3 regions of the Bacillus mojavensis genome follow, and region 3 is predicted to be linked to each of the others. Evidence: predicted binding sites of a transcription regulator. Region 3 holds the regulator's gene; each other region holds the start of a gene.
What was found. Region 3 encodes Rex, which represses fermentation and respiration genes when NADH is low (regulators of the CRP and FNR family bind a similar motif). Its sites were predicted from a motif close to TTGTGAAATATTTCACAA; they were not measured.
Positions count from the first base shown of each region.

Region 1 (10,912 bases), 1.0 Mb from region 3:
TTCGCATCAGCGTTCCGTTGGTTAAGACGGCGACCTTTTTGAATTTCTTTAACACATATTCAAGAATCTCATTGGCGTTCGGATGAACGAAAATTTCGCCGCCTGTGATTTCACACGTTAAAACGCCGTTGTCATACAGCATATCAGCTGTTTTCTTAAATTGATCAATGGATACGGTGCCGAGCGCTTCCGGCGAGCTTTCTAAATAGCAGTGAGCGCACTTTAAATTGCAGCGGTGTGTCAGCTCAAAGGTGGCATGCAGCGGCATTGGAAATTCATTGCTTCCGCTGGTGGCGATTTTGTGAAAGCGTGCCCGGTTTTCAAGCTGAATGACCTGCTTGTTCAAAAGCATGCTGAGCATGTCATAGTACCAGTCCTTATGGTCTTCCGGCGACTCATCATACTTTGCGCATTGCTCTTCTAAAATCTGTTCAGCCGTTTTTTTACCGTCCATCAGCATACAAAGCTCGTAAGCCGTTTTGTTGAGATCTAAGTATTCAAAATCAGAGATCGAGACGTTATCACGCAAGTAGTCAATTTCCAGCACACCGCCCTCAGGCAACTGGTGGACTCTTACACTTTCATTAATAAATGGAAACATCTGCTCTATAAACAAAATACCATCCCCTATACATATGATTCAAATGTAAAAATCATTGTGTATGTATAACCAAGATGTAGATTTTAGTTAAATTTTGTATTTTAGTTAAAAAGGGCATAGTAAATTACTATGCCCTTTTCCGGAGAACCTTATCCCCAGAGACCGAATAGACCTGTTGCACCGGCAATTTCAAAATCAGGGATAGGGCCGTCCACTAAACAAGCGGCTCCGATTGAGCATGTTGCACAACCTTTGTTTTCTACAATGACAGCTTTTTTCATAATTGAATCCTCCCTTTTTTTGTTTTTCTAGCAGATCTTTGATGTACTTTTATATTAAAACTATCAAATTACCAATTCAATACATATATTTTGAAGAAAATGTGAATTGTAAACGGTAGAATTCGGAAAAATGTAATATTTCCTCAAGGTAATTAGTGGTATGATTTTCTCTTCTATAAAGGAATTGCTTTTTCTGAGGTTTATCTTCAAATCTGATGAGCAATGATGGTAAGATAGAAGCAGTTGAAGTTTACAAACCGAATGATTATACTATTCAAGTCAAAGTGGAAAGATGAAAAGGACGTGTCAGAATGAAGCAAGAGACACCGATAACAATCCATGTGAAATCTGTAGTCGAGGATGACGGAAACGAAGAAGTGATCGAATTCCGCACCACCGGATTTTACTATGTGAAACAGAATAAAGTGTATCTATCTTATTATGAAGAACACGACTTAGGCAAAGTGAAAACGATTGTGAAAGTAAGCGAAGGCGAAGTGCTTGTCATGAGATCAGGCGCTGTCAAAATGAACCAGCGTTTTGTAACTGGAGCTTCCACAATCGCCAAATATAAAATGTCATTTGGTGAGCTTGAGCTGAAAACGAGCACAAAATCAATTCAATCTGATCTCGGCGAAGAAAAAGGCCGTATCAGTATCGCATATGATATGCATGTCGGAGACGAGCAGCAGCATTTACATAATATGACGATTACGTATGAGGGAGGAACTCACGCATGAACATTGCGGAACAAATGAAGGACGTGCTGAAAGAGGAAATTAAAGCAGCCGTTCTGAAAGCGGGACTGGCTGAAGAAAGCCAGATTCCTAACGTCGTTTTAGAAACACCGAAGGATAAAACACACGGCGATTATTCAACAAATATGGCGATGCAGCTGGCGAGAATCGCAAAAAAAGCGCCGCGCCAAATCGCTGAGGAGATTGTCACTTCTTTTGATAAAGGAAAGGCTTCTATTGAAAAGCTTGATATCGCTGGTCCTGGTTTTATCAATTTCTATATGGACAATCAATATTTAACGAAGCTGATCCCATCTGTACTGGAAGCGGGAGACGCGTATGGAGAAACAAACATCGGAAACGGTGAACGCGTTCAAGTGGAATTCGTATCTGCAAATCCGACGGGCGACCTTCACTTAGGCCACGCGCGCGGTGCGGCTGTCGGCGATTCCTTGTGCAATGTGCTTGCAAAAGCGGGTTATGATGTGAGCCGCGAATATTACATTAACGATGCCGGAAACCAGATTAACAACCTGGCGCTTTCTGTGGAAGTCCGTTACTTTGAAGCGCTCGGATTGGAAAAACCGATGCCGGAGGACGGCTATCGCGGCGAGGATATCATTTCAATCGGAAAGCGTCTCGCTGAGGAATACGGCGACCGTTTCGTCAACGAAGAAGAAAGCGAACGCCTCGCATTTTTCCGAGAATATGGTTTGAAATACGAGCTGGAAAAGCTTCGCGTAGACTTGGAAAACTTCCGCGTGCCGTTTGACGTGTGGTATTCTGAAACATCACTGTACCAAAACGGAAAAATCGATAAAGCGCTGGACGCGCTGCGTGAGAAAGGCCATGTCTATGAGGAAGACGGTGCGACTTGGTTCCGTTCCACAACCTTCGGTGATGACAAAGACCGCGTACTGATCAAAAAGGACGGCACATACACATACCTGCTTCCTGATATCGCGTACCATAAGGACAAGCTTGACCGCGGCTTTGATAAGCTGGTCAACGTATGGGGCGCCGATCACCACGGCTACATCCCGCGTATGAAAGCGGCAATCGAAGCGCTTGGCTATGAAAAAGGAACGTTGGAAGTAGAAATCATTCAGCTCGTGCACCTTTACAAAAACGGCGAGAAAATGAAAATGAGCAAACGGACGGGGAAAGCGGTAACGATGCGCGACCTGATTGACGAAGTCGGCTTGGATGCCGTGCGTTATTTCTTCGCGATGCGCAGCGCTGACACGCATATGGATTTTGACTTGGATCTTGCTGTATCAACATCTAACGAAAACCCTGTGTATTATGCGCAATACGCACATGCCCGCATTTGCAGCATGCTTCGCCAAGGGGAAGAACAAGGACTCACACCGGCGGCTGATCTAGATTTCAGCCCTATTCAATCAGAAAAAGAATATGATCTGCTGAAAACAATCGGCGGCTTCCCAGAGGCAGTGGCGGAAGCGGCGGAAAAACGAATTCCGCACCGTGTGACGAATTATATTTATGACTTGGCTTCAGCTCTGCACAGCTTCTATAATGCGGAGAAAGTCATCGACCCTGAAAACGAAGAGAAAAGCCGTGCGCGCTTAGCTTTAATGAAAGCAACGCAAATCACGCTGAACAACGCGCTTCAATTAATCGGCGTATCGGCTCCTGAAAAAATGTAATCATGCTGAAAGGACAAAGCCAGAGGGCTTTGTCCTTTTTTTGTTACAGAATCGTGTGATATAGTTCACAAACTTATTCGCCGAGTTTTTGTATAATAAGGCTGATTATTGAATCAGTGAAAGGGGCAAGCCGAATGATTAACCGTCAACACTTTCAATTATCGCTGCAGTCATTGAGCTTGGTGGCAGGGTTTATGGTTTGGGTGCTGATTTCGTCACTTATCTCCCAGATCACATTAGATATTCATTTGAGCAAAGGCGAAATTTCCTTGGTAACGGCCATACCCGTTATATTAGGATCGCTTCTCCGCATTCCGTTGGGATATTTGACCAACAGGTTTGGCGCGCGGATCATTTTTATGATCAGCTTTATATTGCTTTTATTCCCTGTATTTTGGATCAGTATTGCAGATTCTCTGTTTGATTTAATCGCGGGCGGTTTTTTCTTAGGGATTGGGGGAGCCGTTTTTTCCATTGGGGTTACATCTCTTCCGAAGTACTATCCTAAAGAAAAACATGGCGTTGTAAACGGTATATACGGCGCCGGGAATATCGGAACCGCGATCACTACATTTGCAGCTCCCGTGATTGCACAAGCGGCGGGGTGGAAAAGTACGGTGCAAATGTATATGGTCCTGTTGGCTTTATTTGCTTTGCTGCACTTTTTCTTCGGTGACCGGCATGAGAAGAAAGTGAAGGTGTCCGTAAAGACTCAAATCAAAGCTGTTTACCGAAATCATGTGCTGTGGTTTCTGAGTCTCTTTTATTTTATTACGTTTGGCGCTTTTGTTGCGTTTACAATCTATCTGCCAAACTTTCTTGTTGAACAGTTTGATCTGAGTCCTGCGGATGCCGGGCTGCGGACGGCAGGTTTTATTGCTGTATCTACGCTGCTCAGGCCGGCGGGCGGGTGGCTGGCTGATAAAGTGAGTCCGCTCCGCATCCTGATGTTTGTCTTTGCCGGCCTGACATTATCAGGCGTGATCCTGTCGTTTTCGCCGACGATCGGCATTTATGCCTTTGGGGCGTTAACGGTTGCGGTGTGCTCAGGGATTGGAAACGGGACGGTTTTTAAACTGGTTCCTTTCTATTTTTCTAAACAGGCGGGAATTGCCAACGGAGTTGTGTCTGCCATGGGCGGATTAGGCGGTTTTTTCCCTCCGCTGATCCTAGCGAGTGTATTTCAGGCGACGGGACAATACGCCATCGGATTTATGGCGCTTTCGGAAGTCGCGTTAGCAAGCTTTGTCATTGTCATATGGATGTATTGGCAGGAAAGAATGAAAACACATACAGAGAGAAGCGGGCACAGCGTAAACTGAAGGGCCGCCAGCGACTGGGAATTCACGAGATTGTAAGTTTTTTCTGAAAAGCACAAATGATTTCACGTTACAATAAATACACAACGTGACTTTTCTTCGAGGTGAGCTCATGAACTTTCTCTCTGTTCGAACATCTGATAAGGATCTTATTTCCAGTGATCTTCATCAATTGCTGGAATCCATCAGCACAAAAAGAAAAATCGAAAAACACACATACCTGTTTCGAGAAGGAATGGATGCAGAAGAGCTTTATCTGATTCAATCAGGACTCATTGAAATCGGGAAGCTAACGTCTGACGGCAAAGACCTGACACTTAGAATCTGCCAAAAAAATGATATTGTCGGTGAATTAACACTTTTCACAGAAGAACCGAGATATATGCTCAGTGCAAAAGTGCTGGAGGATGGCGAAGTGCTTGTCATCAATAAAGGCAGACTTGAAAAGGAACTAATCCACAATGGTGCTTTGACATTTGAATTTATGAAATGGATGAGCACCCATTTGCGCAAAATTCAATCCAAAATCAGAGACCTTCTTCTTCATGGCAAAAAAGGGGCACTCTATTCTACCCTTATCCGCTTGTCAAACAGCTATGGAGTGAACCGGAGTGACGGCATTCTCATTAACATTGCCCTGACAAACCAGGATTTGGCGAAATTTTGCGCGGCGGCAAGAGAGAGCGTCAACCGCATGCTGGGTGATCTCCGCAAACAAGGGGTTATTTCAATAGAGGAATCCGGAAAGATTGTACTGCATCAGCGGGACTATTTACGGTGTGAGATTGAATGCGAACATTGCCCGTTAGAGATTTGCAATATTGATTAAGTGGAAACAAGGACAGCAATATGTCCTTGTTTTTATCTTGTTAGCCAAATGCACATGATGGCGAAAAAGACGCACGCATTGACGATTTCAAGAATGCCGATCGTTTGAACTGGCCACTTCTTTCCGTGAAAAAACCAAGCACGCAAACTGCTGGGGATAAAGGCGAGAACGGCCCAGCCCGCGCCGAAAGCTGCGGAGAGCAAGGGGAGGAGCAGGTGATAGCCCCACGACCAGTAGGCAAATCCTCGATTATTCTTCTCCCGGATCACCGACTTTACATAAAATGAACTTCCGATAAAAAACAAAGAAGATTGTGCGAAAATAAACCATGCCCAGCCGTCAAGAGTTTCCGTCCCCAGCCAGCAGCTGGCGAATCCTCCTGCACAAAAGAAAAAGACGCCCGCAAAATCATTCAGCAGCGCTCGTTCATTTTTTCGCCGGGCATAATACACATGAATGAGAAACAGCGGCAGCAAAGAAAAGGCAAGCCAGATAAAAGACGGCTTATGGATGACAGCGGCAAGCAAAAAGCTGCAGGCTGGAACACTGTAATAAAATATCCACTTTTGATAGGCGTTGATTTGTTTCTTTTTTAATGCCAGCGTAACAGGATAAACAGCCAAATAAAGAAACAGCCAGCCTAAAAATAGGGGAATATGCCAAAGAACCGCTCCTCCCTTCACTATACCGAGGCAAAATGGAATGAGCAGCATGGCCCAAGCGCCGTGCTGCTTCGGAATAAGCGCCTTCATCGAAACACTCCTTTCTTGCTTCATTATAAAAGCGACAATACCGACAATAAGTGACATTCATCATATCATCTGTGAAATACATCACTGCTGTTATGGATCGGCCGGGCTACACTAAAGCTATCCTTAGCACAGGAGGCTTCCCTATGAATCAGTGTGACTATTTATTTTTTTTGAGACAACTTCCTATGTTTAATGAAGTGCCCCTATCCATCGTTGAAACATTGCTGAATAACGGGACGTTTATCCGCGGGTCATGTGATCAGGATCCATCTTTTCTCCATTCTCAATCCATTTATATTGTATTAAAAGGCAGTATTCGTTTTATTGACAGCAGGCTGCCTGAAGGGTCGCAAACCGTTGCGCTGTGGGAAAAAGGCGATGTGTTTCCCGTCGATCAAAAAGGCGGGCTGTTCTTATCTCCATTCATTTCAGTCCGCACATCCGAAGACATTCTTATGCTCAATATCCCTTTTTACATATTAAAAAAAATCATGTCCTATTACCCGAAGCTGCAGATGAATTTTCTGGTGATGCTCCAGCAAAATGTCTTTTTCTCTTATGAGCTGTTTTTGCGTTATCTGCATAGATCTCAGGATGAAAATGCTGAACCCGATTCCTAAAAGGAGTCGGGTTTTTTGATCAGTCTATCCATTCCTTCTTCTTCATGTGAACTTTCTGTGAAAAAAGGGGAGTGTGTGACATAGTTCACAAGGAAATATCCTGCCTCTGTATATAGTGAATTTAGAATACCTGACTCGGAAGGAGTGAAATACTCATGAAAAAAAAGAAAATGAGTCCGTTGTTTAGGAGATTAAACTATTTCTCTCCTATTGAGCATCAATCAAATAAACATAGTCAAACAACCTATGAAGATCGTGATTGGGAGAATGTATACAGAAACAGATGGCAGTACGATAAGGTCGTCCGCTCCACCCACGGCGTCAACTGCACAGGGTCCTGCAGCTGGAATATATACGTGAAAAACGGCATCGTCACATGGGAAGGGCAAAACCTGAATTATCCGTCAACCGGCCCGGATATGCCTGATTTCGAACCGAGAGGCTGTCCGCGAGGGGCCAGTTTTTCATGGTATATCTACAGCCCGCTCCGTGTGAAATATCCATACGTGCGCGGTGTGCTGATCAATTTGTGGCGTGAAGCATTGCAGGCTCATCAAAACCCTTTGGAAGCATGGAAATCGATTGTTGAAAATCCGGATAAAGCGAAGTCCTTTAAACAGGCGCGGGGAAAAGGCGGTTTTGTGCGCGCTGAATGGCCGGAGGTGCTGAAGCTGATTTCGGCCTCTCTGCTCTATACAGTCATGAAATACGGGCCTGACCGGAATGTGGGCTTTTCCCCGATTCCGGCCATGTCCATGATCAGCCACGCGTCAGGCTCGCGGTTTATGTCTTTGATTGGCGGCCCTATGCTCAGTTTCTATGATTGGTATGCGGATCTTCCGCCGGCATCCCCGCAAATCTGGGGCGACCAGACAGACGTCCCGGAAAGCAGTGATTGGTACAACTCAGGCTATATCATCACATGGGGCTCCAATGTCCCTCTCACAAGGACGCCTGATGCGCACTTTTTGGCAGAAGCCCGCTATAAAGGGGCAAAAGTCATCTCAATCAGCCCGGATTTCGCGGAATCCTCAACATTTGCGGATGACTGGCTGAGCATTCGCCAGGGAACAGACGGCGCGCTTGCGATGGCGATGGGGCATGTGATCCTGCAGGAGTTTTACGTTAATCAGAAGACAGAGCGTTTCATAGAGTACGCAAAGCAATACACGGATTTCCCGTTCTTTGTCACTCTAACTAAAGAAGATGGCGTTTATACGGCCGGGCGTTTTCTTCATGCAAAGGATATCGGGCGGCAGACGGGGCATGATCAGTGGAAGCCTGCGGTGTGGAATGAACGTACAAGCGCATTCGCGATCCCGCAAGGAACAATGGGCTCCCGCTGGGACGGCCAAAAGAAATGGAACCTGCACATGATAGATGAAGAAACAGGCGAATCGATTGAACCCCGGCTCTCAGTGCTCGGCATAGAGGACGAAATCGGCACGGTTCGAATCCCTTATTTCTCAAATGAGGGAAACAGAGTGCTTGAGCGAGACCTGCCGATTAAAAAACTGGCCATGGACAATGAAGATGTGTATGTCACAACCGTGTTTGACTTGATTTTGGCTAACTACGGTGTGAATCGGGGGATCGGGGAGAAATCAGCCTGCTCGTATGACGATCCTGAACCGTTTACGCCAGCCTGGCAGGAGCATGTGACAGGAATCAAAAAAGAAGCCGTCATTAAGATAGCCAGAGAATTTGCCCAAAATGCGATCGATACAGAGGGCCGTTCCATGATTATTGTAGGAGCTGGTATTAATCACTGGTTCAATTCCGATACGATCTACCGCGCTGTGTTAAATCTTGTGTTATTAGTAGGCGCCCAAGGTGTTAACGGCGGAGGCTGGGCTCATTATGTGGGTCAGGAAAAACTCCGCCCTGCTGAAGGCTGGCAGACAATTGCAAATGCAAAGGACTGGGAGGGCGTGCCCAAGCTGCAAAACGGCACCTCATTTTTCTACTTTGCGACTGACCAATGGCGCTACGAGGATCAGCCGGTCAGTGACTTGGCATCACCGATCGCTGGGTCATCCCGCTACAAGCATCACGCCGATTACAATGTGCTGGCAGCAAGACTCGGATGGCTTCCGTCTTATCCGACATTTGATAAAAACGGAATTGACCTGTACAAAGAAGCTGAAAAAGCGGGGGCAACAACACCTGAAGACGTTGGTGCGTACGTGGCCTCACAGCTTCAAGAGAAAAAGCTGAAATTCGCCATTGAAGATCCTGACAATGAAGCGAATTTTCCGAGAAACCTGTTCGTGTGGAGAGCGAATCTGATTTCCAGTTCGGGAAAAGGGCATGAATATTTTCTCAAGCATCTCTTGGGAACGACGAACGGCTTGATGAATGACGACAGCGACAGCATCCGTCCTGAAGAAATCAAATGGCACGAGCAGGCTCCGGAAGGAAAGCTCGATTTGTTAATCAATCTTGATTTCCGAATGGCCGGTACCGCCTTGTATTCCGATATCGTGCTACCAGCGGCGACATGGTATGAAAAACACGATCTCAGCAGCACCGATATGCACCCGTTCATTCATCCTTTTGCTCCGGCGATCTCAGCTCCGTGGGAATCAAAGTCAGACTGGGATATTTTCAAGGCGCTGTCTAAAGCCGTTTCTGATCTGGCAGAAGAAGTCGATATGGACCCGGTGAAAGAAGTAGTCGCGACGCCGCTCCTTCACGACACCATGCAGGAATTGGCCCAGCCGTTCGGCAAAATCAATGACTGGAGCAAAGGCGAATGTGAAGCCGTCCCGGGGAAAACGATGCCGAACATTCAAGTCGTTGAAAGGGACTACAAGCAAATTTTTCATAAAATGACTGCGCTCGGCCCAAACGCCGCCTTAAAACCGAGCGGAACAAAAGGCATGAGCTGGTCGATTGCCGATGAATATGAATCACTCAAAAAGAGATTGGGAGAAATCACCTCGGACAGCGTTGCAAAGGGGTGTCCGAATATAAGTGAAGCAAAGCAGGCGGCAGAAGCGATTTTAACCCTATCGTCCACTTCTAATGGGAAAGTTGCCGTAAAAGCATGGGAATCGCTTGAAAACATCACAAACCTGGAGCTGAAAGACCTGGCGGAAGAACGGGAGGAAGAATGCTTTACGTTTGAACAAATTACAGCCCAGCCGAAAACGGTGATCACATCTCCGGCATTTACAGGTTCTGAAAAAGGAGGGCGCAGGTATTCGCCGTTTACGACAAATGTGGAAAAATTGATTCCTTGGCGTACGCTGACAGGCAGACAATCCTACTATGTCGATCATGAACTGATGATGGAATTCGGGGAAACGATGGCGACCTTTAAACCGATCCTCCAGCATCGTCCGTTTCTAAGCAAGCGGCCTGATCAAGAGGGCAAAGAAATTGTCCTCAATTATTTGACGCCGCATAATAAATGGTCTGTCCATAGCATGTATTTTGATTCCTTGCCGATGCTTACGCTATTTCGTGGCGGGCCTACAGTATGGATGAATAAAGATGATGCGGGGGATGCGGATATCAAAGACAACGATTGGATTGAATGCTTTAACCGAAATGGGGTTGTCGTAGCGAGAGCGGTGCTGTCTCACCGGATACCAAAAGGAATGGCGTTTATGCATCATGCCCAAGACCGCCATATCAACGTGCCCGGCACAAAACTGACCAATAACCGCGGAGGCACCCATAACAGTCCGACAAGAATTCACGTCAAGCCGACACAGATGATCGGCGGCTATGCCCAGCTCAGCTACGGCTTTAACTACTACGGACCTACGGGGAATCAGCGTGATCTGAATGTGGTCATCCGCAAGCTGAAGGAGGTCGATTGGCTTGAAGATTAAAGCGCAAATCGGAATGGTCATGAACTTAGATAAATGCATCGGCTGCCACACGTGCAGCGTAACCTGCAAAAACACATGGACAAACCGTTCCGGTGCCGAATATATGTATTTCAATAATGTAGAAACAAAGCCGGGTATCGGCTACCCGAAGCAATGGGAGGATCAGGACAAATATAAAGGCGGCTGGACCTTAAAAAAAGGAAAGCTCGAGCTGAAATCAGGCCCGAAAACCAACCGCCTTGCAAATCTTTTCTATAATCC
Region 1 covers NZ_CP051464.1:3,640,692-3,651,603, reverse strand. The annotation lists gene albA (subtilosin maturase AlbA) at 1-616, opposite strand, end outside; partial or broken gene HC660_RS21400 (bacteriocin-like protein SboX) at 654-794, opposite strand; gene sboA (subtilosin A) at 751-882, opposite strand; gene HC660_RS18965 (YwiB family protein) at 1,194-1,622, shown strand; gene argS (arginine--tRNA ligase) at 1,619-3,289, shown strand; gene HC660_RS18955 (nitrate/nitrite transporter) at 3,424-4,611, shown strand; gene HC660_RS18950 (fumarate/nitrate reduction transcriptional regulator Fnr) at 4,721-5,437, shown strand; gene HC660_RS18945 (YwiC-like family protein) at 5,470-6,189, opposite strand; gene HC660_RS18940 (cyclic nucleotide-binding domain-containing protein) at 6,333-6,809, shown strand; gene HC660_RS18935 (nitrate reductase subunit alpha) at 6,965-10,651, shown strand; gene narH (nitrate reductase subunit beta) at 10,641-10,912, shown strand, end outside.
Region 1: HC660_RS18955 (nitrate/nitrite transporter) is a predicted target of Rex. The motif match lies at 3,343-3,360, and genes of this name have one in related genera.

Region 2 (10,912 bases), 950 kb from region 3:
GTCTGTTTTGTGGTTGTTTTGTGAACGTTTTGTTACAATTATTATACCATGTTTTCCAGAAATTGATACAGGTAATTGTGGAAATGATCTGGCACTATTGCCTTATTTTTTATCGCCTATCCGCTAGGAGAATGTATGGAAACCGAGAGAATGGAGCAGTTTGTTTACTTCTGCCTTGGTTTTCTAGCAACTTGCTGTACGAAAGGAACCTTCAATAAATACATATTTAATAAGAGACTGCATGCATGACCCTTTAGAAATAGGGGTTTTTTCATTTGAAAAGTTTTGTGTCAATCGAAACATTTCGGTTTATGATACGTCATATTTCGTGTAGCTGAAAAAGCGCCACAACTGCGCGCAAAAAACAAAAAAGGAAACGAGCTTCACGTGTCATCTTGAACGTGGTTCATGTATAATAAACATTAGTGATTTTCCGATGAAAATGTAAGGCGGGATAGAATGAGTCGATATAAGAAACAGCAAAGCCCCTTTTATCAGGGGGATTTGATTTTTATATTTTGTGTGTTTTTTATCATAAGTGTAGTATCAATTTATGCTGCCGGTCAGTTTGGGCAGTATGGAGACGGTGCTTGGAAGAAACAAATCGTTTATTATGTATTGGGCATTGTTGCAATAACGGCACTACTTTATTTCGATTTAGAGCAACTAGAGAAACTTAGTTTATATGTGTTTATATTTGGAATCTTATTGTTATTGATATTAAGGATTAGCCCTGAGTCTATCGCCCCTGTAAAAAATGGTGCAAAAAGCTGGTTCCAATTTGGACCTGTTACGTTGCAGCCTTCTGAATTTATGAAGATAGGGCTCATGATGATGGTGGCCTCGGTTATATCTAAGGCGAATCCTAAAAAAGTTCGTTCACTTAGAGATGATGTCTATCTTTTGTTGAAGATAGCAGGCGTTGCAGTAGTGCCAATCGGACTTATCCTTCTGCAGGATGCTGGTACAGCAGGAATATGTATGTTTATTGTGATTGTCATGGTCTTTATGTCAGGAGTAAACTGGAAGCTGATCGCGATCATTGGCGGTTCAGGTATCTTACTTATTACTCTTGCCTTGTTAGTCATGATTAATTTTCCTGATGTTGCTAAGTCAGTGGGTATTCAAGAGTATCAAATTAACAGGGTTACATCTTGGGTTTCTGATTCAAATGGAACAACTCAGGAAGATGCAAATAGCGGCTGGCAGGTTGATCAGGCCGTCATGGCTATCGGCTCAGGCGGGATTATCGGAAATGGTGTTCATAACTTGAAGGTTTATGTACCAGAGGGACAGACTGACTTTATTTTTGCTATTTTAGGTGAAAGCTTCGGATTTTTAGGCTGTGCCATTGTGGTTATCATGTTCTTCTTCTTAATCTATAGACTTGTCGTTTTGATTGACAAGATCCATCCATTCAACCGTTTTGCTTCTTTCTTTTGCGTAGGTTATACGGCGTTAATTGTGATCCACACATTCCAGAATATCGGGATGAATATCGGTATTATGCCTGTTACAGGGATTCCGCTGCTGTTTGTCAGCTATGGGGGAAGCTCGACGCTTGCCACGTTAATTGGTTTCGGTATTGTGTATAATGCGAGTGTTCAGCTGACGAGATACAGAAGTTATTTGTTTAATTCATAAAATGCAGACAGCCTTTAAGGGCTGTCTCTTTTTTTGTAGAGCATTTCACTTTTGAGTTCGCTTTTTTTCGGATATGATAAAAACAGATAAGGAGGTTCTTGTGATGAACAACACAATTGAAACCATTTTAAACCATCGGTCGATCCGATCATTTACTGATCAGCTTTTGACAGCTGAGGAAATTGATACATTAGTGAAAAGCGCGCAGGCTGCGCCTACGTCCAGCTATGTGCAGGCTTATACGATTATCGGTGTTTCCGATCCGGAGAAAAAACGTGAGCTGTCTGTGCTTGCGGGGAATCAGCCTTATGTTGAACATAACGGTCACTTTTTTGTGTTTTGCGCGGACTTGTACCGTCATCAAAAACTGGCTGAAGAAAAAGGCGAACATATCTCTGAGCTGCTGGAAAATACGGAAATGTTTATGGTCAGTTTAATTGATGCTGCGCTTGCGGCTCAAAATATGAGCATCGCCGCAGAATCAATGGGGCTTGGCATATGTTATATCGGAGGCATTCGGAATGAACTGGACAAGGTGACAGAGGTGCTGCAAACGCCTGACCATGTGCTCCCGCTTTTTGGCCTGGCTGTAGGACATCCTGCCAACCCATCCGGCAAAAAACCGAGATTGCCGAAGCAGGCTGTATATCATGAAAATACCTATAACGTGAATGACGAGGATTTTCGTAAACATATGAGTGCATATGACAAAACCATTTCTGATTATTATAGAGAAAGAACAAATGGTCAGCGGGTGGAAACGTGGTCTGATCAAATTCTGAACTTTATGAAGCAGAAACCGCGTACGTACTTAAATGAATATGTGAAAGAAAAAGGCTTTAATAAGAACTAAATGTGAAACCTCTCCGCTGGCGGAGAGGTTTTTATGTTTCACGTGTAACATATTCCGACAAATAGAGACAAGTTGACACAAATAAATGACGATTGATCGGGAGACACTGATGAACAGTGTGAGCGGCTTAGAAGAAAAAATAATGGATCAGTGATACGATGAGGACGAGGTGGTAGGGATGTTATCATTAAGTATATTAGATCAATCTCCGGTGTCCGAGGGAAGCTCGGCAGAAACGGCATTAAGGGAAACCGTTGAGCTTGCCCAGGCGGCTGAGGGTCTTGGATATAAGAGATTTTGGGTTTCAGAGCATCACTTTTCAAAGCGCCTGGCAGGGTCCAGTCCAGAGGTGCTGATCAGCCATATTGCGGCGAAAACGAACCGGATCAGGGTGGGGTCAGGCGGTGTTATGCTGCCGCACTACAGTGCCTATAAAGTAGCGGAGAATTTTCGTGTGCTGGAAGGTTTGACGCCGGGAAGAATTGATCTCGGCCTAGGCAGAGCGCCGGGAGGAATGCCGATTGCATCTTGGGCGCTCAATGACGGCGGAAAGCGCAATGCTGATCAGTATCCGCAGCAAATCAAGGAACTGACGATGTATTTGCATGATTTGGCGGATGACAAACACCGTTTTCCGAATCTGACGGCTGCGCCTCATATATCCAGCGCACCGGATGTGTGGCTGCTCGGTTCATCCGGAGAAAGTGCCTTGCTTGCCGCTGAATCGGGTGCCGGCTATATGTTTGCTCACTTTATTAATGGCGAGGGCGGAGAGGATACGGTCAGACAATATAAGAGACGATTTAAGCCATCTGTGTTAGGAGAAACGCCTCGGGCGGCAGTTGCTGTTTTTGTCCTATGTGCGGATACAGAGGAGAAAGCGGAACAGCTTGCGGCAGTGCTTGATTTTACTCTCTTGGCGGGGGAGCAGGGCATTCCTTTAGAAGGCGTTCCTGATTATGAAGCTGTCCGGAACAATACGTACTCTCCTTATGAACAAAGACGAATTGCTGATAACAGAAACCGAATGATTGTCGGTACGAAAAAACAGGTCAAGGACCAGCTGATGTCCTTGAGTAAGGCTTATGATACAGAGGAAATCATGGCGGTAACCATTACGAATCGATTTGAGGATAAACTTCATTCTTATTGCCTTTTACAGGAGGCGTTTGCCGAGGCATGAAGCCGTTAAAGCCTGTATGGAAAAAGCCCCGCCGATGTTTCTCGGCAGGGCTGCTTTTTATTCAACAGTAAAAGGCTCTTCGGTCAGAACTTGACTTGATTTTCCTTTGTTGGCTGCATAGGCGAGCATATAATATTCACCGGCTGGAAGTGTTGTACCCCCATTGATCGTGCCGTCCCAGTCAAAGTACTGGTAGCCTTTATCTTGATGTTTATAAATACCTGCTTGGCCTGCAAAGTCAAGGTTGCTGTCATAGACAAGGAATGCCAGCTCTTCCGCTCCCGCAGGAAGGTAGGTTTCAATTTCATAGGTGCCTTGCTCAGAGCCCTCATTAACTGATACAGACGTTACCCTCGGATAATCCGGCTCTTTAACGATCAGCAATGTAGGTACCTTGGCGACGGTTTTTCCGCCTTCTCTTACGATGACTGTTCCTTCATAGGTGCCTGCTTTTGTTTTCTTTGTATTGACCTTTACTGTTGCAGTGGCTTTTCCGGTTTTATGAGCCGGAATCACAACACGGCTTGTGCCGGATGTGGAAATACCGCTTCCGTTGAATGAGTATTCCAGCGTGTATGACTTCCTAATGGAAGATTGATTTTCAATTGTAAAGGTCTTTTTCTTCGTTTCGTTTCCTTTTTCCTTCAAAAATGTGCCGTACGAGTAGCTTCCCGGTGAGACGAACGAGTCGGCTTTGATCGCGTTCATGATTCTTGCGCTGCCTGCACCCTGGGCATTATGCGGATATACTTCTCCGTCGCCATTCTTTAATGTGACAGCGGTATTCATGATGGCAGCTTTGATCTGTTCAACGCTCCATTTCGGTTTAGCTTGTTTGATGACGGCAACCGCTCCGGCGATATGAGGTGATGCCATGCTCGTTCCTTGTTTTGACCCGTAGCCATATGGGCTGTCAGGATCATGTGTTGGAATGGTGCTGACAATATTGACGCCTGGGGCGGAAATATCCGGCTTAATCATCCACGTATCCATCACAGGGCCGCGGGATGAGAAATCGGCAACCTGTTCACCGAGCGTTTTTGAGACCGTCAACTTGAATGTTGCTTTTGTCTCGCCAGCTTTCATGGCGCTGATGAGCTTTTCACCGTCTTCTAATGAAAGCTTAATCGTTGGCACAGACATGCCAGGCACATTGGCTTCAATTTCCCCAGATAAATTGTTATACACAACCATGCCGATGGCGCCTGCTTTTTTGGCGTTGTCCGCTTTATCCACAAAAGCAATGCTGCCCCGTTTGACGAGTGCCACTTTGCCTTTCAGATCTTTTCCTTCAAAATCCTTTTCTTCGCCGAGACCAGCGTCGACAAGCTCGACCTCTTTATTGTGAAGTCCCTTAACGTCATCTTCTTTGTCATAGCCCATGACTTTTGCTGAAGAGTAAGAGCCGAATGAGACAGCGTATTCATTGAGCGGAAGCTGCGTTGCACCGACAGAAATCGCTTCTCTGGATGTGCCAGGCGATCCGACGGTCCAGCCGTTCGGTCCGCTGTTTCCATTTGATGTAACAGCGACAACGCCCTCTGACATGGCCCAATCAAGCGCTGTGCTTGTCGCCCAGTCCGGGTTGTTTAATGAGTTTCCGAGAGACAGGTTCATCACATCTGCGCCGTCCTGAACTGCACGTTCCACGCCTGCAATGACGTTTTCTGTTGTGCCGCTTCCTCCCGGTCCGAGAACGCGGTAAGCGAGAAGTGTTGCATCAGGTGCTACGCCTTTAATCGTACCGTTCGCAGCGACAGTTCCGGCCACGTGTGTTCCGTGGTCAGTGGCTTCGCCTCTCGGATCGCCCGTTGGTGTTTCTTTCGGATCGTAATCATTGTCTACAAAATCGTATCCTTTATATTGTCCGAAGTTTTTCTTCAGATCAGGGTGATTGTACTCAACCCCTGTATCAATAACAGCGACTTTGACGCCTTTCCCAGTGTAGCCTAAATCCCAAGCGTCGTTTGCTCCGATATATGGCGCGCTGTCATCCATTTGCGGAGATACAGCGTCCTCGGAGATGGTGACATCTTTCTCCTTTATATTGTCTGTTTTGTAAGTGACGTTCGGGTACACAGCTTTAACGTCATCTACTGCTAGGAGTTTTGGAATTTCATTAGCTGGGAGCTTCATAGAAAATCCGGAGAAAACCTGTTCATATTCTCGTTTTACTTTTCCGTTTTTCACCGCTTTCACGGCTTTGTTTTTTGCTTTTGAGCGGGCGTTTTTGAGCTTGCTTTTCGTTTGGTTTACTCCCGCTTCCTTCGCCTCTGCCAAGGATTTTTCTTTTAATTCCACAATCACCGTTGTTTGTTTGCTTGTTGTCATGTCAATATCACCGAATAACTCGGCTTTTTCCAGGTCTGCCGATCCTTTTGAAGAAACCGGTGCTGCCTGTACCCCTGTCATGCCTGTGGATAACGTAAAGAATAAAACAAGACCTAGAAGCAGAAAGCGAATAATCCCGTTTTTCAATGTGTTTCCCCCTTTGAGTTAAGAAAAAATGTTGAAGATCTAGTATATATTTCTTGAAAATTCAAAAAAATCCTTGTGTCATTTGGACCATTTATTGGATTTTGGTTGTGTATAAGGAAGGAGTTATACACAGAACCCTGTGTATAAGTGAATAAAGCTGTGTATATATATAGTTGGGAATATATGTTCTTATACAAAATATAGATGGTGTTTGTGGACATGTGGATATCTCTTGTGATTAAGTTGTTCTTATCTTTGGGATAACTTGTGTATAAACTTTTTAAAGCGGTTCTCCAATTTTCATTTCATTTCTTTCAGCTTTCAACAAAACTTCTTAAAACTAGTTTGTTTTTTCACTCATATTGTGACAAAGAATTCTCTTTCCACGGTCTATCATAGAGTCATGAGTTTTGCTAGAGCTGCTAGTTTGCGAGAAAAGAAATCGGCCGTCTTTTCTTGCGGGCTGCGGCTGAAAAAACGGGCTGCTAAAAAGGCTGCCTGCCAAAAAGAAGCGGAGGGATGTTTTCTATGAAACGTTTGCTTGTATCTTTACGGGTGTGGATGGTCTTTTTGATGAACTGGGTGGCGCCGGACCGAAAACATGCGGCTGCCGCTATTTATTCGGCTCAGCGTACATATCAAAGAAAAGCGGCGGTGCAAGCCGCAGGACTGGTTTCGTTTTATGAATGGCGGATGGCTGTGAATGACGAAGAAAAACAGAAAGCGAAAGCCGCCGCTCTCTATAAAAGAAGATGTCTGCAAGCCTTCAAGGAATCGCCAAAGCAGGAGAGGGCCGGCCCGCATCTTTACATGGCGGTCAAAAGGAGGTAAAATCCCAGTCATAAAAGCTAATTGGCGGGAGAGAGAGCCTCTTGAAAATCTATAAAGTATTAAACAACAATGCGGCTTTAATTAAAGAGGATGATCAGGAAAAAATTGTGATGGGACCGGGAATCGCTTTTCAAAAAAAGAAAAATGATCTTATCCCTATGAATAAAGTAGAAAAGATATTTGTCGTGCACGACGAGAATGAAAAGTTTAAACAAATCTTGCAAACGCTGCCGGAGGAGCATATTGATATAGCTGAGGATATCATCAGCTATGCGGAAGGGGAGCTCGCGGCGCCGCTGAGCGACCATATTCATATCGCGCTTTCTGACCATTTGTCCTTTGCGATCGAAAGGATTCAAAATGGGCTGCTTGTGCAAAATAAATTATTGCATGAGATAAAGGCGCTCTATAAAAAAGAATACGAGATCGGCCTGTGGGCGATCGGTCATGTAAAAGAGACATTGGGCGTGTCTCTGCCTGAAGATGAAGCGGGTTATATTGCCCTTCACATCCATACGGCAAAGATGGATGCGGAGAGTATGTATTCAGCGCTGAAGCATACGACGATGATAAAAGAAATGATAGAGAAAATAGAAAACTATTTTAATCGAAAGGTGGATGAGAACAGCATTTCCTATCAACGCCTTGTCACGCATTTGCGATACGCGGTCAGCCGGTTGGAATCAAATGAAGCGTTTCATGTCATGGACGAAGAGATGCTTTATTTCATCCAAAAAAAGTATTCATTTGCCTATCAATGTGCGCTGGAGCTGGCGGAGTTTCTGAAAAATGAATATCAATTACATTTGCCGGAGTCCGAGGCCGGCTATATCACGCTGCATGTCCAGCGTCTTCAAGATCTCTCGGAATAACCGCTTTGACTTGCAGGGAGTGATCTCTGGAAGTTTTTTTATTTATCGGCATTCAGCGTGTGATACATCCAGCCCATCATCACAATTCCTGCGGCCAGATTGCCGAGCGTAACAGGAATTAAGTTTCTGACTACTCCCGCCAGTGTGACTGTATCAGGGTGATCAATCAAAAGTGAGATCGCAAATGTGCACATATTGGCAATGCTGTGTTCGAAACCGGAAATAAAAAAGCAGAAAACGAAAAGCATCATGGCAAACAGCTTTGCTCCTTCTCCTTTGAGAGACATCGGAATGAAAAAAGCGAGACATACAAGCCAATTGCACAGCATTCCTCGGAAAAACAGCTCTGACGCCGGCGGCTCCATCTTATGCTCTGCCAATTGAATCAAAAAGGAATGGGATGCCCCCTCGAAAAGCCCGGTTGCGCTGATAAGAATCGCAAATAAAACGGCTCCGATCAAATTGCCGGTATAGCTGAAAGCCCACAAATACAGGGTATCGCGCCAGCGGATTCTTTTCCGGAGTGCGGTATAAGTGAAATAAAAGGTGTTGCCGGTGAATAAATCCCCGCCTCCGTAGGCAATTAATACAATAGCAGCTCCAAATGTCACAGCGGCAGCCGGAAAGGCAAACGGTGAGTCGGCAATAGAGAAATAGCTGCCTGTTTTGCTTGCGGCTGTAATGCCAAAACCAATAAACATGCTGGCCAAAATGGATCTGAGCAAATAACGGATTTTGCTTGAAACGAATATGTCTTGTTTTCTTAAAGCATACTCTTCAACCTTTTGCAATGCTTGCGTTTCCATTGTCTTTTCCTGCTTTCTTTGATAGATGAGCATAGTATAGCATGATATTGTGAAGTGTTTCACAAATATTTTTTACGAATTTATGTCTACATGTTCTATCAAACTTTTTAACTAAAAAACAGTTGACGAAAACGCTGTCATGTTTTATGATGAAAGCGTATTCTTAATCTGAATAAGCGGGATTGTGACTGGTAAAGCAGGCAAGACCTAAAATTTGCGTAAATGAAAAAGGATCGCTGTGTCCTTTATTCGTTGGCGAATTTTAGGTCTTTTTTGTTTATAAAAGGGGGAGAAGAAGATGGATTACAAAGAGACTGCAAAACGCCTCATTGAGCTTCTCGGGGGAAAAGAAAACATTATCAGCGCGGCTCATTGTGCGACAAGACTGCGTTTAGTGATTAAGGATGAATCAAAGATAGATCAAGCACAAGTAGAAGAGCTTGAAGGCGTCAAAGGCGCTTTCAGCAGTTCAGGCCAATACCAGATTATTTTTGGAACAGGCCTTGTCAATAAAGTGTATGATGCTTTTTCTAAGGAAGCCGATGTAGAGCGTGAAGAACATGTGAATCACCAGGATGCTGCTAAAGAGAAACTGAATCCTGCGGCGAGATTTGCGAAAACGCTTTCGAATATTTTTGTTCCGATCATTCCAGCCATCGTAGCCAGCGGCCTGTTAATGGGGTTATTGGGAATGATCAATGCCTTTCATTGGATGAGTAAGGACTCTGCGCTGCTGCAGCTCCTTGATATGTTTTCAAGCGCGGCATTCATCTTCCTGCCGATTTTGATCGGGGTCAGCGCTTCAAAAGAGTTTGGAAGCAATCCGTATTTAGGAGCGGTCATCGGGGGAATCATGATACACCCGACGCTTTTGAATCCATGGGGTTTGGCGGAAGCGTCACCTGATTATATGCATCTTTTCGGGTTTGATATCGCGCTCCTCGGTTATCAGGGAACCGTCATCCCTGTCCTGCTGGCAGTTTACGTCATGAGCAAGGTAGAGAAATGGACAAGAAAAGTGGTTCCGCATGCGGTCGATTTGCTGGTTACGCCTTTTGTTACTGTCATTGTCACCGGGTTTGTCGCATTTATTGCCATCGGCCCTTTAGGAAGAGCGCTTGGCTCCGGTATTACTGTTGCTTTAACATATGTGTATGATCATGCCGGTTTTGTCGCAGGCCTTCTTTTTGGAGGCACCTATTCACTGATCGTCCTCACAGGTGTTCATCACAGCTTCCATGCGATTGAGGCGGGGCTTATTTCAGATCTTGGCAGGAACTATTTATTGCCGATTTGGTCTATGGCAAATGTCGCCCAAGGCGGGGCCGGCCTTGCCGTCTTCTTTTTAGCGAAAAAGGCAAAAACGAAGGAAATCGCTCTTCCGGCGGCATTTTCTGCTTTTCTTGGCATTACTGAGCCCGTCATTTTCGGGGTAAACCTTCGCTACCGGAAGCCGTTTATCGCCGCGATGATTGGAGGCGCGCTGGGCGGCGCGTATGTCGTCTTTACACATGTTGCTGCAAACGCTTACGGGTTAACAGGCATTCCGATGATCGCCATTGCAGCACCGTTTGGATTTGGAAATCTAGTGAACTATATGATTGGAATGGTTATTGCGGCAGTATCAGCGTTCATTGCGGCGTTTGTCATGAAAATAAACGAAGATGAGGAGAGAAAAAAATGACAGCACATGATCAGGAGCTGCGTCGCCGGGCTTATGAAGAAGTTGAGAAGAAAGAACATATTGCTGACAGCGATCCGCACCGCCAGCACTTTCACATCATGCCCCCGGTTGGTTTGCTGAATGATCCAAATGGCGTGGTGTATTGGAAGGGAGTCTATCATTTGTTTTTTCAGTGGCAGCCGTTTCAGACGGGGCACGGGGCAAAGTTTTGGGGGCATTATACGACATGTGATTTTGTGAGCTGGAAGCGGGAAGAGATTGCGCTGGCTCCGAGTGATTGGTTTGATAAAAACGGCTGCTACTCGGGCAGCGCTGTTGTCAAGGATGACCGGCTCTATCTGTTTTACACAGGAAATGTCAGGGACCAGGATGGGAATCGAGAAACGTATCAGTGCGTTGCTGTATCGGACGATGGGCTGACCTTTGAGAAAAAAGGTGTCGTGGCCCGTCTACCTGAAGGCTATACAGCTCATTTTCGTGATCCGAAGGTGTGGGAGCATGAAGGAAAATGGTATATGGTGATCGGTGCGCAAACGGAGAACATGAAGGGCCAAGCTGTTT
Region 2 covers NZ_CP051464.1:3,715,464-3,726,375, reverse strand. The annotation lists gene HC660_RS19350 (cell shape-determining peptidoglycan glycosyltransferase RodA) at 460-1,644, shown strand; gene nfsA (oxygen-insensitive NADPH nitroreductase) at 1,748-2,497, shown strand; gene HC660_RS19340 (LLM class flavin-dependent oxidoreductase) at 2,676-3,680, shown strand; gene HC660_RS19335 (S8 family peptidase) at 3,738-6,158, opposite strand; gene HC660_RS19330 (hypothetical protein) at 6,687-6,989, shown strand; gene sacT (sac operon transcriptional antiterminator SacT) at 7,031-7,861, shown strand; gene HC660_RS19320 (formate/nitrite transporter family protein) at 7,900-8,667, opposite strand; gene scrA (PTS system sucrose transporter subunit IIBC) at 8,966-10,351, shown strand; gene sacA (sucrose-6-phosphate hydrolase) at 10,348-10,912, shown strand, end outside.
Region 2: HC660_RS19320 (formate/nitrite transporter family protein) is a predicted target of Rex. The motif match lies at 8,715-8,732, and genes of this name have one in related genera.

Region 3 (10,912 bases):
CAGGCAGTCCCGCTTATGATTATCGTTTCTTCTATCATCGGGCCAATATTAGAAGAAATCATCTTCAGAAAAATCATTTTCGGCGCGCTGTACGAAAAAACGAATTTCTTTATTGCCGGACTGATCAGCTCCATTATTTTCGGAATTGTTCATGCCGATTTGACGCACCTTCTGCTGTATACAGCAATGGGCTTTACCTTTGCATTTTTATATGCGAGAACCAAACGGATTTGGGTGCCGATTTTCGCCCATGTAATGATGAATACATTCGTCGTCATTATGCAGCTTGAGCCTGTTCAGAAATACCTTGAACAGCAAAGCACACAAATGCAATTGATTATTGGAGGATTACTTTCATGAGAAACCCGATAGTGTGGGGAATGATCTACTTTGCCGTAGGGTGCATCTTTACTTATCTCGCCGCAAGCTCACCAGGCAGCATGTGGTCATTTTACTCCATCCTGCTGATGGTGTTCGCTGCATACAACATCAGCATTTCTTTTAAGATGTTCGCCTTTTCATTTAAAACAAAGAAAAACCAGAAATAAAGAAAATCCATTTCTCTTCTATGAGAAATGGATTTTTTTATGATGGTTAAGAAGAAACGTCATGATCGGCAGCACTGCTTTTCTGCGCTTTCCGATAGGCAGCCTTCGATATTAAAATACTGATTTCATACAAAATCAAGAGCGGAACAGTCACCATCATATGAGACAAAAGCTCAGGTGGTGTAATCAGAGCAGCAATCACAAGCAGCGTAAAGTACGCATACTTTCTGATTTTCGTTAAAAACATCGGTGTCACAATTCCAAGCCTTGTCAAAAACATAAGGATGACCGGCATTTGAAACAATAGTCCAAACGGAATCGTCAGCTGCAGAAGAAAATGAAAATATTCATTAATTCCGATTACCTGAGTGACATTCAAATCTTGAGAGATCCGTTTCATAAAATCGACAACAAAAGGAAATAAAATATAATAGGAAAAAGATAAACCCGCTAAAAACAGCAAAATAGAGATCGGAATGTAGCTGAGCGTTACTTTGCGTTCCCTTTCATAGAGACCCGGGCTCACAAAAGCCCAAAGCTGGTAAAGAATAACCGGCGAAGTCAGGACAATCCCGATGATAAACGCAAACTGCATAAACACATAAAGCGGGTCTGTCAGATTAAACGCATTGAGCGTGAGCTCCTTCGCTTCATCCGTTTCTTGCAAATACACTATAATCGGCTTCGCTAAAAAAAATCCCGCGATAAAGAAAACGACAAACGCCAGCGCCACAACCAGCAATCGTTTTCGAAGCTCCGCAATATGCTCCAGCAGCGACATTTGATTCACTTTCATTTGTGTCATCCTAACTTACTGATTCTCTTTCTTTTTTTCCTCATCATCACTCGCTAATCCTTTAGTAGCGTTTTTGAATTCACGAAGTGTGTCTCCAGCCGCTTTTCCCAACTCAGGCAGCTTTTTGGGACCAAAGATAATCAGAGCAACGATTGCGATAACAGCAAGGCTTCCAGGACCGATCGGCATATTTGGGCTCCTCCTTTCCGGTTACTCGATTTCCTCTAAAACAGAATAATGCTTCAAGAAATAAACCAGTGACTGAAGCTCTACAGCTAAATCTATATGATGAATTCGAATGTGTTCCGGCACATTCAAACGGGCCGGCGTAAAATTAAGAATACCCTTAATCCCTAACGCAACCAATCTGTCGGTAATCGATTGGGCCGCAACTGCGGGCACTGTAAGAATGGCAACTGATTCGCCTTTTACATGTTTTTCAAGATCATCTAGGTTAAAGACGGGCACACCGCCTACCTCAGTTCCTATTTTACTCTCATTTATATCAAAAGCCATAGAAATTTTCGTGTTATTATTTTTTGTGAAATTATAGTGAAGAAATGCTGTTCCTAAATTCCCGACACCAATCAAGATAACGTCTGTCATTTCATCCTGATCAAGTGTTTTTCGGAAAAATGACAGCAAATAATCAACATTATATCCGTATCCTTTTTTGCCAAGAGCTCCAAAATAGGAAAAATCCCTGCGAATCGTGGCAGAATCAACCTTTACGGCATCACTGAGTTCAGCAGATGATACACGCTGTTTTCCTGACGCATGCAGATTCTTTAAAAAGCGATAATAAAGCGGCAGCCGTTTTGCCGTCGCCTGCGGAATTTTTGATTGATCCTTATTCATTTTTGGTCCTCCAAATTATACTCGGATAGTTCTCTTTTAAAGTCACCGTTTTTCCCGCCTGTCTTTTCCAGCAAGCAGGTAGGGCCGATGACCATCCCCTTATCAAGCGCCTTGCACATATCGTAAACAGTAAGGGCACACACCGATGCAGAAGTTAGCGCTTCCATTTCCACACCTGTACTCCCTTTCGTTTTGACCTGTGCTTTTATATGAAGTATAACTTCTGTTTCTTTTATTTTCCAGTCAAACGAAATATCGACCCCGCTCAAGGATAGCGGATGGCACATCGGAATGATATTTGATGTTTGCTTTGCAGCCATAATGCCCGCCACCTGAGCGACAGCAAGTACATCTCCTTTGCCGATATCATGGCTTTTTATTTTCTCGTACACTTCACTCTTCATGTGTACGCTTGATACAGCCGCCGCAGTACGGACAGTCGAAGATTTTTCGCTGATATCCACCATCTGGGCTCTGCCCTGTTCATTAAAATGAGAAAATCCATTCATAGTAAAAACTCTCCTTAAACAGATCATACACTATTTTCTTCTCTATGTCTTATCCGGCCAATGTATTGTTTGCTGAGTTCTGGTTCATAAGCTACACTTAACTTATTATAGCAGAGGTGAAATAATATGATGATCTTACAAATTAATCAGCTTTCCAAATCATTTGGTGCTGATACTATTTTAAACAATATAAAGCTGGAAGTCAGAAACCGTGATCGCGTCGCAATTGTCGGAAGAAACGGCGCGGGGAAATCTACACTCCTTAAAATTATCGCAGGTCACCTTTCATATGAAAAGGGTGAAGTTATCAAGCCGAAAGATATCACAATGGGCTACTTAGCCCAGCATACCGGCTTGGATTCTAAGCTTACCATAAAAGAAGAGCTGCTGACTGTTTTTGATCACTTAAAAGCAATGGAAAAAGAAATGCGCACCATAGAAGAAAAAATGGCGGCAGCTGATCCAGGTGAACTGGAAAGCATCATGAAAACCTACGACCGCCTTCAGCAGGAATTTAAAGATAAAGGCGGCTATCAATATGAAGCAGATGTCAGATCTGTGCTGCACGGTCTCGGCTTCAGCCATTTTGACGATTCAACGCAGGTGCAAAGCCTGAGCGGTGGTCAGAAAACAAGACTGGCCTTGGGTAAGCTTTTGTTAACACAGCCTGACCTTCTCATTCTAGATGAGCCGACCAACCATCTGGACATTAATACGCTGACCTGGCTTGAACATTATTTGCAAGGCTATTCAGGCGCCATTCTGATTGTTTCTCACGACCGCTACTTTTTGGATAAAGTGGTGAATCAGGTGTACGAGGTATCTAGATCAGAAAGCAAAAAGTATCACGGCAACTACAGCGCTTATCTCGATCAGAAAGCTGCCCAATATGAAAAGGATCTTAAGCTGTATGAAAAACAGCAGGATGAAATCGCTAAGCTGCAGGACTTTGTAGACCGAAATCTGGCGAGAGCCTCAACGACAAAAAGAGCACAAAGCCGGCGGAAACAGCTTGAACGGATGGACGTCATGTCAAAACCGCTCGGCGACGAAAAATCAGCAAATTTTCATTTTGATATTACAAAACAGAGCGGGAACGAGGTCCTGCGGGTTCAGGATCTGACCATCAGCTATGAAAACCAGCCGCCGCTTCTGACAGATGTTTCGTTTAGGCTGACAAGAGGAGAAAGCGCCGCTCTTGTAGGTCCCAACGGAATCGGAAAATCAACCTTGCTGAAAACATTAATAAACACACTGAAGCCGGATCAGGGAACAATAGCGTACGGCTCAAATGTCAGTATCGGTTACTATGACCAGGAACAAGCTGAGCTGACCTCCTCTAAACGCGTCATTGATGAGCTGTGGGACGAGTATCCGGAGCTTCAAGAGAAAGAAATCAGAACGTGCCTCGGAAATTTCTTATTCTCCGGGGATGATGTGCTTAAACCCGTCCATTCCCTAAGCGGGGGCGAAAAAGCAAGAGTGGCCCTGGCCAAGCTGATGCTGCAAAAAGCTAACTTTCTCATTCTTGATGAGCCGACAAACCATCTTGATTTAGACAGCAAAGAAGTTCTCGAGAACGCCTTGATCGATTATCCGGGTACATTGTTATTTGTCTCACATGACAGATATTTTATTAACAGAATCGCAACAAGGGTATACGAGCTTTCTCCAAACCATATTGAGGAATACCTCGGCGATTACGATTATTATACAGAGAAAAAAACACAGCAGCTAGAATTGGAGAAAATGAAACAGCAAGAGGAAACTGAAAAAGCAACGGCTGCACAGAAATCCGACTCTAAACGTTCATACGAGGAAGAAAAAGAATGGAAAAAGAAAGAACGCCAACGACTCAGACGCATAGAAGAAATTGAAACGACAGTTCAGACCATAGAAGAAAACATCAGCCACAATGATGAATTACTTTGTGATCCGGAAGTATATCAGAACCACGAAAAGGTACAAGCCATCCACGCTGACAACGAGAAACTTAATCAAGAATTGGAAAACCTATTATCAGAATGGGAAGAACTATCCACAGAAGAAGATTAAAAAAGTCAAGCACCTCTTTTTTAGAGGTGCTTTTTATCCACAGTAAATACCCTTATAAGCAAACGAAGAAAGCGATTTATACACAATATCCACAAAATATTCTGAATTTACCCACTTTATTAACAGCCTCTCAACCCCTTTATCCATCTATATCTCCATAATGACTAACAGATATGTGGATAAATTGAGAATTATCTGTTAATAACAATAAAAAAGCCTCACGTCATTATGTCGTGAGACCTTGATAAGAAGTCAGTTCAAGACCAGGCTGGCCATTCATATCATATGATCCGCGAATCCCTTTTTCAAAAGCAATAGTACCGGCCGCAGCAATCATTGCAGCATTATCTGTACATAAGGATAGCGGAGGAATGATGAGCGCTGTCCCCTCATGCTGGGAGAATTCCTTCTGTAACGCCGCTCTGAGCCCTCTGTTTGCAGCAACTCCGCCGGCTAAAAGAACCTGTTTGACACCATATTCTTTTGCAGCGCGTGCCGTTTTTGTCACTAAGACATCAATGACGCTATTCTGAAAACTGGCAGAAAGATCTTCCGGCGCAATGACCTGTCCTTTTTGAGCCGCGTTATGAAGCGTATTGATCACAGCGGATTTCAGCCCGCTGAAGCTGAAATGATAAGAACCTTCTTCAAGCCATGCGCGAGGCAGAGGAATAGTGTCATTCCCTGATTCCGCAAGCTTGTCAATCTGCGGTCCGCCTGGATACGGGAGCCCCATCGTTCTTGCCACTTTGTCATAAGCTTCCCCTGCTGCGTCATCGAGTGTTTCCCCGATCACTTCAAATGAACCATGTTCTTTCATATAAACCAATTCCGTATGGCCGCCGGAAACGACCAATGCAAGCGCTGGAAAAACGATCTCTTCTACCAGGCGGTTTGCGTATATATGGCCCGCTATATGATGGACTCCAACTAACGGAATATGATGCGCAAAGCTCAATGCTTTAGCGGCGTTTACCCCGATTAGCAGTGCTCCCACCAATCCCGGGCCTTCAGTAACTGCAATCGCATCTATATCACGATATGTCATGTCTGCTTTACGGAAAGCCTCTTCGATCACTAAAGTGATTTGCTCCACATGATGTCTTGATGCAATTTCCGGCACAACCCCACCGAATCGTTTATGGCTTTCAATTTGAGAGGCCACAACGTTCGAGACGATTTCTGTTCCGTTTTTTACAATCGCTGCTGCCGTTTCATCGCAGCTCGTTTCGATTCCTAATATATAAAGATCTTTTTGCTCATTCATTTATCGTCACCCACATAATTAACGCATCTTCCCCGTTATCAGTATAATAGTTCTTCCTTATTCCGCCGGGCTGCATCCCGAACTTTTTATATAAGCTTTGAGCAGGGTGATTGGAAACCCTCACTTCAAGCGAAAGCCGCCTCGCCTCTTTTTCTTTACAAAGCTCGAGAGCTGAACGAAAAAGTGCTTCTCCTAAAGACTGGCCCCTATACTCTGGTTTAATCGCTATATTTGTGATTTGGGCGTCGTCCATCACAATCCAAATTCCGCAATAACCCGCGATACAATCGTCCTTTTCAATCACGAGATAGTGGGCATATGGATTTTCAAGCAATTCATGATAAAACGAGTCCTTCGTCCAGGGAGACGTAAAGGAGGATGTTTCAATATCGTATACGTGATCAACATCATTAAGCTGCATTTTTCTGACTGCTGCTTTTGTTTTCATCCTATCACCCTACTTTTGACTTTCAATCCATTTCGCTTCTGCTTCTGCAAGCCTTAAATAATCCGGCACAAGCCCGTGAATATCAACAGCTTCCCTATCCGCACCTGCGTAAGCCAATTCTGAAGGGCGGGGATTATGCTGAGCCGCAGGCCCTATGACTCCTTTTGTTCCTAATACATCCAGTATCGTCTCCTTGTGTATGGATGTATCATGACCTAAAAACAAAACAGGGCGATCCTTCTCTTTTAGCATCTCCAGCCACTCTGTCAGCATCACGTTTTGATCCGGAACAGCCTGCTCTAAAAGCCCGTTTTTATATTCATAAAGACCTGTATACACCTGTCCGCGTCTCGCATCAAATATAGGGCTGATCAGACCATCAAAGTGACGTCCATTTGCCGCCAGCGCTTCAAGACTTGATACAGCAGAAATCGGAATGTTTAAAGACCATGCAAGTGTTTTGGCAATTGTTACACCGATTCTCACCCCTGTGTACGAGCCTGGACCTTTTGCAACAACAATTTTAGAAAGATCCTGCGGGGTTAGATCACAATCATTCAGCAAAGAATGAACAGCAGGCATCGCCCTTACAGAATGATTCTTTTTTAAATAAGTGATGTATTCTGCTATGACAGTGTTGTCCCGAAGCAGCGCTATGCCTAAAGTATAATTCGATGTATCAATCGCTAATATTGTCATGTCTACTTATCTCCTCACAAAGCATTTCATACCGATTCCCCACCGCTGTAAAGACGATCTCTCTTTCATCATCACCAGCTCTTTTAATGACAATTTGCAGTCGCTCCTGCGGAAGCTGCTCTTCAATTAAATGTGCCCACTCCACTAAGCAGACACCTTGTCCGTGAAAATATTCATCAAGTCCCAAGTCTTCACTCTCGTCTTCCATTCTGTATACATCCATATGATAAAGAGGAAGTGAACCATCGTTATATTCTTTTATGATTGTAAATGTCGGACTGTTTACAACACGTGTAATTCCGAGTCCTTCAGCAAAACCTTTTGTAAAGGTTGTTTTTCCAGCTCCTAAATCGCCCTCTAATGTCAGGACGTCCCCAGGCTTTGAAAACGATGCAGTCAGCTTCGCAATCGCTTTTGTTTCTTCAGGATTTTCAGTTCTCCATTTTAATTGCTTCACACGAGTCACCCGTCTTATTTAAAATGATTATATCCTTTTTTCTCTAAAGTCATTGTTTCTTCTTCTGTCTTTAATATGACATTGGATTCTGTCTTTTCCCGGACACATCCAATCTTTTTAATTGGCAGTTGAAGTCTGCAGCACTCCTGCTCTAACACATCCCAGTCTTCCTTTGAGATCGTCCCAGTCAGTTCAAAATCCTCTCCGCCAAACAAAGCCCATTCCTTCCATTTGGAATTCAGCTTAGGCAAGTCTGGATGAACTGGAAGTAGGCTCTCGTCAATTTCTATTGAAACGGAGCTGGATTCTGCAATTTCATGCAGTTCACTTGCCAATCCGTCACTAATATCATTAAGAGCCACACGCTGAGCGTTCGAGCATAGTCTGCCAACACTCACTCTTGGCTGAGGCCGCTTATGCCTATTGATAAAGTAATTTGTTTCAAATGATGTTTCCGGATGGGAAGACTCTTTTAGCAGCAATGAAAGTCCAGCGGCAGAAGAACCGATTTCACCAGTGACAAAGACAATATCATTCGGCTTTGCCAAACTGCGCAAACAGGCACGTCCCTTTTCAACTTCCCCAATCACAGTCACTGTGACGACTAGTTTATCGGAAGTAGAAACTGTATCACCGCCAATCAGATCCATACAATATAGTTTCGCCAGTTCATTCATTCCTTCATACATTGCTTTGATTTCTGATTCCGTCCATTTTAAAGGCACTGCAAGAGACACTAAATAAAACTTAGGGATACCTCCCATAGCGGCAATATCACTTATATTTATGGCTAACGCCTTATAACCAATGTCCTCCGGCGAAGAATAGCTCAATTTAAAATGCACGTCCTCAACCATTGTATCGACACATACAATTTCCTGCACACCGTTTTTCGCTGTGTAAAGAGCGGCATCGTCTCCAATTCCTACATCAACGGAAGAATGGTGAATGGTTCGAGGAGTAATACTATTAATTAAATCAAACTCATCCATTAACCAAACCTCCTTTTGGTCTGACCATGTTTTATATGTACTGTATCTAGTGTATCGGATTCTGCTGAAATATCCAAGATGTTGCTGATATAAAGAAAGCTTGGTTATCATACCAAGCAAAAGACGCAATAAAAGAAAACACAAAAAAAAACGAAAACATGATCGTTTCGTTTACAATAAATGGCGGTCCGGACGGGACTCGAACCCGCGACCTCCTGCGTGACAGGCAGGCATTCTAACCAACTGAACTACCGGACCATTTTAATTTGGTTGCACCCTTTGGGCAGTCCTTATTTAAAAGGATAGATTTTTTTGGTTGCGGGGGCAGGATTTGAACCTGCGACCTTCGGGTTATGAGCCCGACGAGCTACCGAACTGCTCCACCCCGCGATGATATAATTAAGATAAAACAGCTTGGCGGCGTCCTACTCTCACAGGGGGAAACCCCCGACTACCATCGGCGCTGAAGAGCTTAACTTCCGTGTTCGGCATGGGAACGGGTGTGACCTCTTCGCTATCGCCACCAAACAATTGAGAGTGTTCTCTCAAAACTAGATAACAGATGTGACATCATTAGAAATTAGGTTAAGTCCTCGATCGATTAGTATCTGTCAGCTCCATGTGTCGCCACACTTCCACCTCAGACCTATCAACCTGATCATCTTTCAGGGATCTTACTTCCTTGCGGAATGGGAAATCTCATCTTGAGGGGGGCTTCATGCTTAGATGCTTTCAGCACTTATCCCGTCCGCACATAGCTACCCAGCGATGCCCTTGGCAGAACAACTGGTACACCAGCGGTGCGTCCATCCCGGTCCTCTCGTACTAAGGACAGCTCCTCTCAAATTTCCTGCGCCCGCGACGGATAGGGACCGAACTGTCTCACGACGTTCTGAACCCAGCTCGCGTACCGCTTTAATGGGCGAACAGCCCAACCCTTGGGACCGACTACAGCCCCAGGATGCGATGAGCCGACATCGAGGTGCCAAACCTCCCCGTCGATGTGGACTCTTGGGGGAGATAAGCCTGTTATCCCCGGGGTAGCTTTTATCCGTTGAGCGATGGCCCTTCCATGCGGAACCACCGGATCACTAAGCCCGACTTTCGTCCCTGCTCGACTTGTAGGTCTCGCAGTCAAGCTCCCTTGTGCCTTTACACTCTGCGAATGATTTCCAACCATTCTGAGGGAACCTTTGGGCGCCTCCGTTACCTTTTAGGAGGCGACCGCCCCAGTCAAACTGCCCACCTGACACTGTCTCCCCGCCCGATAAGGGCGGTGGGTTAGAAGGTCAATACAGCCAGGGTAGTATCCCACCGATGCCTCCACCGAAGCTGGCGCTCCGCTTTCCAAGGCTCCTACCTATCCTGTACAAGCTGTACCAACATTCAATATCAGGCTGCAGTAAAGCTCCACGGGGTCTTTCCGTCCTGTCGCGGGTAACCTGCATCTTCACAGGTACTATAATTTCACCGAGTCTCTCGTTGAGACAGTGCCCAGATCGTTGCGCCTTTCGTGCGGGTCGGAACTTACCCGACAAGGAATTTCGCTACCTTAGGACCGTTATAGTTACGGCCGCCGTTTACTGGGGCTTCAATTCGCACCTTCGCTTACGCTAAGCGCTCCTCTTAACCTTCCAGCACCGGGCAGGCGTCAGCCCCTATACTTCGCCTTACGGCTTCGCAGAGACCTGTGTTTTTGCTAAACAGTCGCCTGGGCCTATTCACTGCGGCTCTCTCGGGCTTGCACCCTAACAGAGCACCCCTTCTCCCGAAGTTACGGGGTCATTTTGCCGAGTTCCTTAACGAGAGTTCTCTCGATCACCTTAGGATTCTCTCCTCGCCTACCTGTGTCGGTTTGCGGTACGGGCACCTCTCACCTCGCTAGAGGCTTTTCTTGGCAGTGTGGAATCAGGAACTTCGCTACTAAATTTCGCTCGCCATCACAGCTCAGCCTTATGGGAAACGGATTTGCCTATTTCCCAGCCTAACTGCTTGGACGCGGATATCCAATACCGCGCTTACCCTATCCTCCTGCGTCCCCCCATTGCTCAAATGGTGAGGAGGTGGTACAGGAATATCAACCTGTTGTCCATCGCCTACGCCTTTCGGCCTCGGCTTAGGTCCCGACTAACCCTGAGCGGACGAGCCTTCCTCAGGAAACCTTAGGCATTCGGTGGAGGGGATTCTCACCCCTCTTTCGCTACTCATACCGGCATTCTCACTTCTAAGCGCTCCACCAGTCCTTCCGGTCTGGCTTCACAGCCCTTAGAACGCTCTCCTACC
Region 3 covers NZ_CP051464.1:638,342-649,253, reverse strand. The annotation lists gene HC660_RS03395 (CPBP family intramembrane glutamic endopeptidase) at 1-360, shown strand, start outside; gene HC660_RS03390 (YdiK family protein) at 357-548, shown strand; gene tatC (sec-independent protein translocase protein TatCy) at 595-1,353, opposite strand; gene tatAY (sec-independent protein translocase protein TatAY) at 1,360-1,533, opposite strand; gene HC660_RS03375 (redox-sensing transcriptional repressor Rex) at 1,555-2,202, opposite strand; gene moaC (cyclic pyranopterin monophosphate synthase MoaC) at 2,199-2,711, opposite strand; gene HC660_RS03365 (ABC-F family ATP-binding cassette domain-containing protein) at 2,838-4,766, shown strand; gene tsaD (tRNA (adenosine(37)-N6)-threonylcarbamoyltransferase complex transferase subunit TsaD) at 4,993-6,033, opposite strand; gene rimI (ribosomal protein S18-alanine N-acetyltransferase) at 6,026-6,481, opposite strand; gene tsaB (tRNA (adenosine(37)-N6)-threonylcarbamoyltransferase complex dimerization subunit type 1 TsaB) at 6,491-7,180, opposite strand; gene tsaE (tRNA (adenosine(37)-N6)-threonylcarbamoyltransferase complex ATPase subunit type 1 TsaE) at 7,161-7,637, opposite strand; gene thiL (thiamine-phosphate kinase) at 7,652-8,629, opposite strand; tRNA gene HC660_RS03335 (tRNA-Asp) at 8,811-8,887, opposite strand; tRNA gene HC660_RS03330 (tRNA-Met) at 8,943-9,019, opposite strand; rRNA gene rrf (5S ribosomal RNA) at 9,042-9,157, opposite strand; rRNA gene HC660_RS03320 (23S ribosomal RNA) at 9,211-10,912, opposite strand, start outside.